Regions from separate parts of the Actinopolyspora sp. BKK2 genome, predicted to be linked through region 1. Evidence: riboswitches for the same ligand, from Rfam matches in the RefSeq annotation. Region 1 holds a riboswitch; the other holds the start of a gene.
The links. Region 1 has a riboswitch for cobalamin ahead of G9Q41_RS13645 (iron ABC transporter permease). Riboswitches for the same ligand answer to the same signal wherever they lie in the genome.

Region 1 (5,976 bases):
GTAGCGCCACCAGGGCATCACCACAGCGTAGCCCGTTCCGAACGCCCCGACGAGCAGCATCCCCACCAGCAGGAACTCCCGCGCCGAGGCGAACCACCACGCGGCCGGCGCCAACGCGGCCAGCAGCACGACCACCACAGCGCCCGCCCGGCAGCCCCACCAGAGGACGGCACGTCGATCGACGCGGTGCTGTGGTGGTCGCAACCGCACACCGCCGGGCGTTTCGCCGGTGTCGATCATGGGTCACCTCCGAGTCCGCGAGCCCGCGGCACATTTTGGCAGTCGGGAGCGGATGAGCGCGCCCGTGCGGTCCGGATCACGGCCGCTGCTCGTCCCGGCACCCGGTTCCGCGGCGGGGCGTGAGGAGGTCCGCCGCGGGAGCACCCGTGAGGAGGGCGAACGGAACGCCTCAGTCGTCAGCGGGAACGTCGTCCAGGAAGCGGGCGATCTCGCGCACCGCCGAGGCGTTGCGCGGCCCCTCCACCAGGGAGGCGTAGGGCAGGGTGAGGAAACGTCCCCGCCGGACGGCCTCGAGCTCGGAGACGGCGGGGTGCCCGCGCAGGAAGTCGATCTTCTCCGCGGCGCTCCTTCCTCCGTAGTCGTTGATCAGCACGACGTCCGGGTCGGCGCGCAGCACGGTTTCCCAGCTGACCGTGGTCCAGCTGTCGTCGAGATCGCGGAAGATGTTCTCCCCACCAGCCTTGTGGATGATCTGGTCGGCGGCCCCGCCGTTTCCCGAGGTGACGGGTTCACTCCTGCCCGAGTCGTAGAGGAAGACGCTGGGAGTGTCCCCTCCGGCGTTCCTCTCGCGCGCCTGCGCGATGGTGCTCCGGTACTCGGAGACCAGCCGCTCGGCCCGCTGCCGCACCCCGAACAGCTCGCCGAGGTTGCGGATGTCGGTGTACAGCGCCCGCAGCGGGGGCATGATGCCGCGCGCGTCCCGGGCACCGCTCCGACGGCAGGACTCGCTGAGCACGTAGGAGTCGATGCCGGCCTTCTCCAGGCGTTCGGGGGTGAAGCGCTCCGTCTCGCCGAACCCGTAGTTCCAGCCCGCGAAGACCATGTCCGCCCCGGCGGCCCGGACCCCCTCCATGCCGATCTCCTCGCCGAGGTGCGGTGTCCGTTCGAACTTCGCGGACCAGGGCGAGCTCCGCACCCCGTTGCGCTGTCCGTCGGACAGGAAGTAGCCGGCCATCCTGTCCTCGAGCCCGAGCGCGAACATGATCTCGGTGATCCCGATGTCGTTGGTGACCACCCTCCGCGGTGGCCGGTCGAAAGTGCGCTGCCGCTCGCAGTTGTCCAACCTCACCGGGAAGCGTTCCGGGGGCTCGCCCGAGGACGTGGTGGCCACCCTGGCGCCGCACCCCCCGAGCAGCAGGACACCGGACATCAGCAGGGAAACGCCTGCGAGTGCTTTCCGCCGGATGCGCACTGTGGATCTCATCCTTTCGGTGGTTCGGCCGTGCCGGAGCCGGTGGCCGGGGCGAACAGCAGCTGGGGGACGTCGCTGTCGGGGTGGCGGACGACGTGCGCGCGCACCCCGAAGACGTCGCCGACGACTTCGGGGGTCAGCACCTGCCCGGGAGGGCCACCGGCCACCACGTGCCCGCCGCTGAGCACGTAGACCTGGTCGCACCAGGCCGCGGCCAGGTTGAGGTCGTGCAGCGCGGTCAGCGTGGTCATGCCCAGCCGGCGCACCAGGGACAGCACCTCCAGCTGGTGCCGGATGTCGAGGTGGTTCGTGGGTTCGTCCAGCACGAGCAGCTCCGGTCGCTGCACGAGCGCTCGCGCGATGAGCACCCGCTGCTTCTCACCGCCCGAAAGCGACAGCACGCTCCGCTCCGCCAGGTGCGCGCAGCCCACGGCGCGCAGCGCCTCCGCGTGGGCGCGGTCGCGTTCCTCCCGCCCCGTTCCGCGGTGCGGGGTGCGGCCCATCTCGACGACCTCGGTGACCGTGAAGTCGAATTCGGACTGGGACTCCTGGGTCAGCGCGGCCATCAGGCGGGCGCTCTCCCGCAGGGACATCGCGGAGACGTCCGAGCCGCCGAGCCGGACCTCGCCCCGGTCGGGGCGCAGGGTCCGGTACACGCAGCGCAGCGTGGTCGACTTGCCGCTCCCGTTGGGCCCGACCAGCCCCACGAGCGCGCCCGAAGCGACGTGCACGTCCACGTCCCGGACGAGTCGCACGCCCGCCGCGGACACGTCGACACCTTCCACGTCCAGGTCCATCAGTTACCTCCCAGCGCGTTTCCGCGGCGGCGCATCAGCAGCAGGAAGCACGGAACACCGATCGCCGCGGTGATCACACCGAGCGGGAGCTGTTCGGGGGCGGCGACGGTCCGCGCGAGCAGGTCCGTCCACACCAGGAACACCGCACCGGCGAGGGGAGCCAGCAGCAGCACCCGGCGGTGGTCGGCCCCGACGAGCAGCCGCGCCAGGTGCGGCAGCATCAGCCCGACGAAGCCGACGGCTCCGCTGACCGCCACGAGCACACCGGTCACCGCGGCGGCCACCACGAACAGCTCGCGGCGGAAACGCGCCGGGCTCACCCCCAGCGTGGTGGCGGTTTCATCGCCCATGGCCAGGGCGTTGAGCCTGCGGGCCGACAGCAGCAGGTAGCAGAGTCCGCAGGCGACCACCACCGTGGCCACCGGCAGCGAGTTCCAAGTGACGCCGCCCAGGCTGCCGAGCAGCCAGAACATGGTGGACTTGGCCGCGTTGCCGTTCGGAGCCTGGAAGATCAGCAGCGTGGTGACGGCGGAGAACCCGTAGGACATCGCCGTTCCGGTCAGCACCAGCCGCAGCGGGGCGAGCCCGTTCGAGGTGCGGGCGATGGCGTAGACGAGCGCGGTGGCGCACAGCGCGCCGAGGAAGGCGGCCGTGGACAGGGCGTACAACCCCAGCGCACCGAGGATCCCGTACAGCGCGACCGCGCTGGCTCCCACCGAGGCTCCGGAGGAGATGCCGAGCACGAACGGGTCGGCCAGGGCGTTGCGCACCATGGCCTGGGTGGCGACCCCAACAGCGCTCAACCCGGCTCCGACCACCGCGGCCAGCAGCACCCTGGGCAACCGGACGTCCCGGATTATGTAGTAGATGCCGGCGTCCTCGGCCGGGATCACTCCGCCGCGCACTGCTTCGCGGAGCAGTGCGACGGTCTTGCCGAGGGGAATGCCGGTGGGGCCCAGCGCGACTCCGCACACGACGGAGCCGAGCAGCGCGACCCCCAGCAGCAGGCACAGCAGCGGAAGGCGGAGCCTGCCGGGACGTTGCCCGCGCGGTGCCGCTCGAAGCTGAGCCGTATCGCACAACCCGGGGACCTTTCTGCGTTGCAGACCACGCGAAGGCACCCGGCGCGCACGTGTCCACCCGGGACGGGTGTCGTGCTCGGGCTCCCTCCCCGCAGTCCTCGACGGTGGTGGAGCTTTCCGCGCCCTCACCGGGTCCGCTTCCGGGAGGGCGCCGCGACGACGTCGGGCTCTCGGGCTTGCTCACGCGAGCTCACCGTTGCGGGTCAGCGCCGGATTCGCACCGGACTTCCCCCGAGCGCCGTCGTTGTGGTTTTCCTGCGGGCGGATCTTCTGCCAAATGTTGGCGATTGTCCATGCTTTGTGCGGCTGGCCACAGCCGAGCGCGCTCGGCACCGGGGAGGTGACCGGGGAGAAGCCCGTGGAACGGGAGTTGTCCGATGTGGCGGGAACTTTCCGGTGCGTTCCACCCGGTGCGGGGCGCGCCGCGCGCACCGCGCCGTCGTGGTGCCGGGCGTCGTGGTGCTGTTCGAGGGGCGGGCAAGCCCCGCGACAGCGGGCGGTGAACCAACCGTTCGCCGGGAAAACCGGTGGAGAGGGTGAGGCCGGCGGGATTCGAACCCGCACTGGCTAGGACGTAGTCACAAGGGGCGAATTGGAGGGAGCGACATATGTCGAAAACGACCGTTTCTCGGCGTGGACGCGGCACGAACCAGCGCCGAAGCCGCTCACCTCGAAGGCGAGACCGCGAAAGTTGAGGAGTAAACCGCGAAGTCGGAGGCGCGGGCGGCGAAGTCAGCGGCCGGAGGATCGCAGCGATGAGCGAGCACCGAGCCGAGTGTGCCGAGCTGCGAGCCGAACGTCCTCGCCGAGTTCGTGCGTCAGCTCTCGTCGAGTGCGCGCTCCGCATAGGTGATCAAGTTCTGACAGATGTGGCAGTGCGTCGGGACCTCCACGCTGGCCATGTCGAGCTTGTAGAGCCAGAACGGCGGGAAGCTCTCGCCGTCCTCACCGGCCTCGAAGGCTGCCCGTCCCTCCTCGGTCAGACGCTCGATCTCAGCGAGGTACTGGTCAGTCATGTGGTAGAATTCCTCGAAGCCGTGCTCGCGCACGTACTCGAAGTTGAATCGGATCGACTCGAGTGCGATCGGGAACGGATGCAGTCCGAAGTGACCCCGCATACCCTCGACCAGCTCGTCGACGTCTGCCGATCGGACCACCGCGTCCAACCGCGCCCAACGCCCCGACTCGCGGTAGTCGGTAAGTTGGGTAGCGATCAACTGTCGGGCAGCGGCGAGGTTGTCCCGTTTTTCGTCGAACAGGCGCAGCGCCGCGTCCCGCGCCTCGGAGCTTCCTGTTTCGTGGGCCTCCTTCACGGCCGCCACCAAGTGCGTCACGATCGCACCGTCGGCGGACATCTGCGCGCCGAACTGTCCCCACTTCGCGGGTATACCCTGCTCGGCGATGCTGTCGAGGAACCGAGTACCACTGAAAGTCACGATCGGACCTCCGCGTGCTGACCAATGATCCTGTCCGGCACACGCTAGACAGGAATACGATTTGATCACGCCGCCGAACGGGTACCGCTTGTTGACTCATTCGGGTGGCGTGGTCAGCACCCCGCGAACAGTCGCGCTCACATCGTCCAGCGGTACCGTTTGCTGAGCTCCCGTGGTCAGGTCACGCACGGTCACACGCTCACTGGCCCAATCGTCGGCGCCGATGATGACCACGGCTTGTGCTCCGGCTTTCGCTGCGCGGGAGAGTTCCTTGCCGAGCTTGCGTACCTCCAACGGCGTGGTTGTGCGCAGTCCGGCCGAGCGCAGCGAGCGCGCCGCACGACGGGCAGGCTCGAACAGAGTCCCTTGAGTGGGGATGACGACGACATCGACGTCGCTGCGCGGTTGCGGCAACAGACCGTGAGTGTCCAGGAAGTCGATGATGGTGACATCGCCCATGCCGAACCCGAAGCCGGGAATCTCCTTCGAGGAGTACAACCCGACCAGGTTGTCATAGCGTCCCCCACCGAACAGAGAGCGCCGGTTCGTCGGGTCCGTGTCGAACACCTCGAACACCGTCGATGTGTAATAGTCGAACCCGCGGACGATCAGTGGATCGAATTCCACGAGATCCGCGGCGTCGGTATCGAGCACCTGCAGCAACCGCGACTCGTCGCGCACCTCCTGCGGCAGCTCCCGCACGGCGGCGGGACCATCCTTGACGATCTGACCGAGGCGGGCGAATTGCTCGTCCGACAATCCGATTTCGGCCGCGTCGGCCGCGAGCGCATCGTGGGTGACCTTCTCCCAGCGGTCAAGCAGGTTCGCGGTGGCGCGGATCTGCTCGTCCGGCACCTCGACGATGTGGCGTAGCAGTGCGTCCAGCAGCACCCGGTCACTGACGCGCAACCGGTACATGTCCGTGGTAGCTCCCAAAGCGGCCATCATGTCGTGGATCAGCTCGAAGAACTCCACTTCGACGGCTGTGCTCGTCGAGCCGAACAGGTCAACGTTGATCTGCCAGTGCTCGCGCACCCGGCCGCGCTGCGGACGTTCGTAGCGGTGACAGTTCGGGTGCGAGTACCAGCGCACGGGGAACGTCAGTTTGCCCGCGTTGCCCGCGATCATGCGCGCTACCGACGGTGTCATCTCCGGGCGCAGCGCCAGTCGCCGTCCTCCCTGATCCGTCAGCGTGTAGAGCTGCTGTGAGACGATCTCTTGCGAGGATT
Region 2 (5,976 bases), on a different contig from region 1:
TCCGTGTGGGGAACCAGTGCGATGCGCACCTCCGGCGACGACATCGCCGAGGTGCTCGCCCTGATCGGTGTGCGCCCCACCTGGGACGACTCCTCGCGCCGGGTCAACGGGCTCGAGGCCGTCCCGCTCGAGGAGCTCGGACGTCCCCGGGTGGACGTCACCGTGCGCATCAGCGGGTTCTTCCGGGACGCCTTCCCGCACGTGGTCAACCTGATCGACGACGCGTTCCAGCTGGTCTCCGATCTCGACGAACCCGACGAGTGGAACTTCGTCCGCGCGCACACCCGTGCCGACATCGCCGAGCACGGGGATCGACGGCGCGCGACCACGCGGATCTTCGGCTCCAAGCCCGGCGCCTACGGCGCGGGGATGCTGTCGCTGATCGACAGCCGCAACTGGCGGGACGACTCCGACCTCGCCGAGGTCTACACCGTCTGGGGCGGGTTCGCCTACGGACGCGACCTGGACGGCGTCGCGGCCAGGCAGGACATGGAGAACGCCTACCGCCGCATCTCGGTCGCCGCGAAGAACACCGACACCCGCGAGCACGACATCGCCGACTCCGACGACTACTTCCAGTACCACGGCGGCATGGTGGCCACCGTGCGCGCGCTGACCGGGGACTCCCCCGCGGCATACATCGGGGACAGCTCGCGCCCCGATTCGATCCGCACCCGTTCGCTGCACGAGGAGACCTCCCGGGTCTTCCGCTCCCGGGTGGTCAACCCGCGCTGGGTCTCGGCGATGCGCGAGCACGGCTACAAGGGTGCTTTCGAGCTCGCGGCCACGGTGGACTACCTGTTCGGCTACGACGCCACGACCGGCGTCGTCGGGGACTGGATGTACGAGAAGCTCGCCGAGACCTACGTCTTCGACGAGCAGAACCAGAAGTTCCTCACCGAGTCCAACCCGTGGGCGCTGCACGGCATCGCGGAGCGGCTGCTGGAGGCGGCCGACCGTGAGCTGTGGGCCGAGCCGGACCCGGAGACGCTGCAGGGGCTGCGGGAGGTCTACCTGCAGGTCGAGGGTGATCTGGAGGACGGACCGGGCGAGAGCTGACCGGGGCTCTCCCCGCCCTCCCCTGTCGTGGGCACTCGCTCGGCGAAACCTCCCGAGGTCTCGTGAGCGGGTGCCCCGACGTCGGGAGCGGTTCGCACGACGTCGGGGCCGTCCTCGCGGGATCCCCCGCGGCGGATCCGGTCAGCTCGGGTGGCGCGTTTCTGCTCCGCCGCGCCGGAGAAAGCCCCGACTCCCCCAACAGCCCGGCCGGAGAACATCCACGGCGGCCCCGTGCATCCACAACTTCCAGTTCCGGGAGTTCCGCATCCCGGACGCTCGCCCCATGCTGGGAGCGTGTTCGACGAAGTTCTTCCGTTTCAGGGGCTCCCCACTCCCCGAGGAGCGTCCTGCACGACATCGGCTCCGTCTCCGCGAGGAACCCGGCCGACGGCCGAACCGGCAGCGGGAGGCGTTCGAGACCGAACGCGAACCCGCGGGGGTCAGGCGGGGCGTTCGGGGGCCAGCCCCGCGACCGCACCGATGACCACCACGGCGGGCGGTTCGATCCCCGCCCCTTCCACGGCGTCGGCTATTCCGTCCAGCGTGCTGCGCAGCGTCCGCTGCCCCTGCATGGTGCCCTCCTGCACCACCGCGACCGGTGTGCTCGGTTCCCTGCCGTGCTCGAGCAGCACGTCGGCGAACTCGCGGATCCGCTTGACGGCCATCATCAGCACGAGGGTCCCGTTCAACCGGGCCAGCGCGGGCCAGTCGACGAGCGACTGCTCGTCGTGCGGTCCCACGTGCCCGGAGACCACGACCACCTCGTGCGCCACCCCCCGGTGCGTCACGGGGACGTCTCCGATGGCGGGAGCCGCGAAGGCGCTGGTTATCCCCGGCACGGCCGTCACCGCGACTCCGGCCTCCACGCAGGCGAGCAGTTCCTCGAAACCGCGCCCGTAGACGTACGGGTCACCGCCCTTGAGGCGCACCACGAACTTGCCCGCCCTGGCCCGGTCGATCAGCATCTCGTTGATCACGGACTGGTTCGCCGCACGTCCGTAGGGGATCTTGGATGCGTCGATCACCTCCACGTGCTGCCCGAGCTCCTCGAGCAGCTCCCGCGGGGCGAGCCTGTCGGTGATGACCACATCGGCCCGCCCGAGCAGCTGACGCCCGCGGACCGTGATCAGGTCAGGATCCCCCGGACCACCGCCGACCAGGGCCACGCCCGGTTCGTGCGGTTCCACGTGCTCGTCGATCACGCCGGTGCGCAGCGCCTCGGACAGTGCTTCCTTGACCACCGCGGACCTTCGGTGGTCTCCCCCGCCGAGCACTCCGAGCAGCAGCCCGTTGTGCTCGGCCACCGCCGGGGTCACGGCCGTTCCCCGCGCCGCGTCGTCGGCGCGCACGCAGAACACGCGGTCCTGCTCCGCCTCGGCGACCACCCTCGCGTTGACCTCGCTGTCCGAGGTGCAGGCCACCGCGTACCAGGCACCGTCCAGGTCACCGCTGTCGTAGGGACGGCGATGCCACACCAGCTCTCCCGATTCGGCCATGCCCTCGACCGCCGGCGTGGCCTCGGGGGACACGACCTCGATCCGCGCCCCCGCCTTGAGCAACCGGGGGATGCGGCGTTGCGCCACGGTTCCGGCCCCGACGACCACCACCCGCTTGTCCTGCAGGTCGAGTCCGGCGAAGTAGTGATGTTGACTGTGCGAGCTCATCTGGGTAGTCGTTCCTGTCGATCTGCACCCCCGGCGACGTCGGCGGGGTCGCGGTACAAAGCTGTCGCTGTTCGCGTTCGGTCAACGCGCACGGGCGCGCGCGGAGCGCGGGGTCCTGGTCCCGAAGAGCCTCCACCAGAGCGCGGCGCCTCCCCATGTTGCCATGAAAGCCGCCAGCGTCAGATACCCGAGAAGCTCGAAGTGATCACCGATACCCGCCACTGCTCCGGCCGGTGACACTCCGAGCTCGGCCAGCACACCGGCGAGCACGACGACTCCGATCACCGCCGCCAGCCCCACGGTCAGCGCCGTCGTGGCGACGTTCACCCAGAGCCTGCGCACCGGCCGCGCCAGCGACCAGGTGTAGGCACGCGACATCAGCATCCCGTCCACGCTGTCCACTGTGCACATTCCCGCGGCGAACAGCAGCGGCAGGCTCAGCAGGGGCAGGGTCGGCACCTCCGCTGGCGTCACGAGGGCGAGCACGGTGATCTCGGTGGCCGTCTGCATCCCGAGTCCGAACAGCAGGCCGATCACGAAGAGGTGCCACGAGCTCCCGATGAACGCGCGCATCCTGCCGCGCAGCACCCGGGCCAGCAGGCCACGCCTGCCGAGGACCTCCTCGACCTCGGAGTCGTCGACCTCCGAGGTGCGCGCCCTGCGCAGCAACCGCACCGCGTCCTTGAGCACCAGCGCGTTGAGCACCGCGAGCGTGCCCAGCACGATCACCACGAAGGCGTCCACCAACAGCGCGGTGTGCGCCCCGAAGCTCTCGGCCCAGCCCTTCGCCGTGACACCGGCGACGAAGGCGACGACCACGGCGAGCAGCAGCACCACGCTGGAGTGCCCCAGGGCGAACCACATTCCCGTGGACACGGGGCGTTTACCGCGTTGCATGAGCAGGCGGGTCGCGTCGTCGATCACGGCGACGTGATCGGCGTCGAAGCCGTGGCGCAGTCCGAGCACGTAGGCCGCCGTTCCGGCGGCGGCCAGACCGCCCGCCGCACCGGGCGAGCTCTGGTAGAGCAGGTAGCCGCCCCAGCCCAGCAGGTGCAGCAGGGCCAGCGCCAGGAAGACCAGCGTCACCCTGCCCCGCTGGCCGACGGCCCGGCGGCCGGGTTCTCGTGCGACGGGCTGTTCGGCAGAAGTCATGCGTGCGGACCTCCTGGGTCTCCTCGCCCGAGGGATCGGTTCCGCGCGTCGCGGTTCGGCGCGCGGGCCGCAGGGAGTTTCCTGACTTCCGGATCGACGCGTCACTCCCGCCTTCCAGCTCGACTGAGCCGTGGCCTGATGGGAGCCGCTTCCCGGTCACAGTGGCGGGACCGTCTCGGAGTCGCACCGAGTTCCTCGCCGTGCGGCGCGGAGCATCCTCACCCGAACAGGGGCAGGAGGTCAATCATGGTGAACTTCCTCACCGGGGGCGCGGCATCGACGCAGGGTTCGGCGTGATTCTCGGCGCACCGTGATCGCGCCGTGCGACGGGGTCGCGGCCGGCTCCCGGTCAGGTGAGATCGCGCCGCATGCATCCGCGGTCCCACCTGTCGAGGCCGTGGGCCGCTTCGCGGGCGCGGAGCTCTCGCAGCCCCGGAGTGATCTCGGATTCGGACAGCCACCGGAATCCGCACCGGAGGTAGTACGGTCCGTTCCAATCGACGTGGCGGAACGTCGTCAGGGTGAGTGCGGGCAATCCACGGCGGCGTGCCCAGTCTGCTAGGTGCTCCACCAGGGCGACGCCGAGCCGCTGGTGGGCGTGGTGAGGGTGGACCGAGACCTGCTCAATGTGGGCGCAGCCGTCAAGAACCCGCGCGAGCAGGTAGGCGGCGACCTGCTCGTGCCGGTCGATGACCCACGCGTGTCCGGCTTCGGCGAACCCTCGCAGTTCCGGAAGGGAGGGCGGGTCGTCATCTGCGACGGCGTCCATGCCCAATTCACGGAAGGGCTCACCGGCAGCTCGTTCGACGGCTTGCAGTGCTGGGAGGTCGGACGTTGTCGCGGGACGCACCACTGTGACGATCCTAGTACTCCACCTCACCCGATTTCCGACTCTTCCAGCCGTCCCGATGACACCCGCCCGGGTGCCGAATGGGGCGCCCGCGGACGGTGCTGGTCATCGTTGAGGGCCAGTCCGGCTCCTAACGTGATGAAGATGCTCCCGGTGGCTGCGTCGAGGCGACGGCGGAGAATCCGCTCTTCGTGTGAGCACTTCCGCACGGCTCCGAGGCACGTTCCTCGGCCCCTGCCCGGCGTCCTCCTTCAGGAGAGCGGATGCGACCAGCGCCGCAGCGGGATCAGCCGTCCCGCGAGTTCGACGTGACGCTCGACGACGTCCGGAGTCCAACCGTGACGCTGGTAGAAGTCCGCCGCGTGATCGTTTCCCTCGAGGATCCAGAGCACGGCACGGGTGAAGCCGTGGTCCGCGAGATGCCCCAGGGCGGCGTCGTGCACGGCACGTCCCGCTCCGCGCCCCAGCCACTGCGGGTCGGCGTACAGACTGACGAGCTCGCCGGTCCGGTGTTCGGGGTAGGCGTCGCGCTGCGGGACGCGTACCGGGGAGACACCGCTGAACGCGGCGATCGTGTCGGCGCGACGGGCGAGCAGGATCGCCCTTTCGGGTACCGGACTAGCGAGCAGCTCGCGATAGGACCGGGCGATCTCGTCGGAGTCGAGCTCGGTGAGCGCTTCCTCGGGGACGAGATTCCGATAGGCACTGCGCCAGCTCGCGACGTTGATGCGCGCGATCGCGGGGACGTCGTCGACCGTCGCCCGCCTGACCGTCCAGGAAGGTTGCTGCATCTGACCGGCTGCTCCTACGTGAACGGTGCAGTGTCGAGCGATTGCCGTGTCCGGCTGCTCGACGCCGGCGACCGCCTGAAGAGGAGCGTACCCGTCCGGGCCGTGTGCTCGCACCGCTTTTCCGGCCGAGCACACGGCCCGCCGGATCACCCGAGCTTCACCGGCCGAGCACCTTGCGCAGCGCGCCCAGCAGCATCTCGACGCGGTCGAGGCGGGCGTTGTTGCCCATGAGGCCTATCCGCCACACGCTGTTGGCGAACTGCCCCGCACCGCCACCGATCTCGATGCCGTAGTCGTTCAGCAGCTGCTTGCGCACACCGGCCGAGTCCACGCCCTCGGGGACCCACACGCTCGTGAGCTGGTGCAGCCTGCTGCCCTCCGCGGCGAACAGGTTCAGCCCCATCTCCTGCAGCCCCGCCTGGAGGGCTTCGCCTGCGGCCCGGTGCCTTTCGGTCACCAC

Region 2: linked by a shared signal. The riboswitch ahead of G9Q41_RS08980 (nickel transporter) and the one ahead of G9Q41_RS13645 (iron ABC transporter permease) in region 1 are both predicted to bind cobalamin.

What each region holds. Positions count from the first base shown of each region.
Region 1 is NZ_JAANTE010000005.1:321,170-327,145, forward strand. It holds gene G9Q41_RS13630 (PH domain-containing protein) at 1-240, opposite strand, end outside; gene G9Q41_RS13635 (ABC transporter substrate-binding protein) at 410-1,444, opposite strand; gene G9Q41_RS13640 (ABC transporter ATP-binding protein) at 1,441-2,229, opposite strand; gene G9Q41_RS13645 (iron ABC transporter permease) at 2,229-3,245, opposite strand; cobalamin riboswitch at 3,455-3,597, opposite strand; gene G9Q41_RS13650 (hypothetical protein) at 4,130-4,747, opposite strand; gene hisS (histidine--tRNA ligase) at 4,844-5,976, opposite strand, start outside.
Region 2 is NZ_JAANTE010000003.1:465,934-471,909, forward strand. It holds gene cobN (cobaltochelatase subunit CobN) at 1-1,059, shown strand, start outside; gene cobA (uroporphyrinogen-III C-methyltransferase) at 1,500-2,723, opposite strand; gene G9Q41_RS08980 (nickel transporter) at 2,805-3,875, opposite strand; cobalamin riboswitch at 3,950-4,072, opposite strand; gene G9Q41_RS08985 (GNAT family N-acetyltransferase) at 4,225-4,644, opposite strand; gene G9Q41_RS08990 (GNAT family N-acetyltransferase) at 4,977-5,516, opposite strand; gene G9Q41_RS08995 (alanine--glyoxylate aminotransferase family protein) at 5,674-5,976, opposite strand, start outside.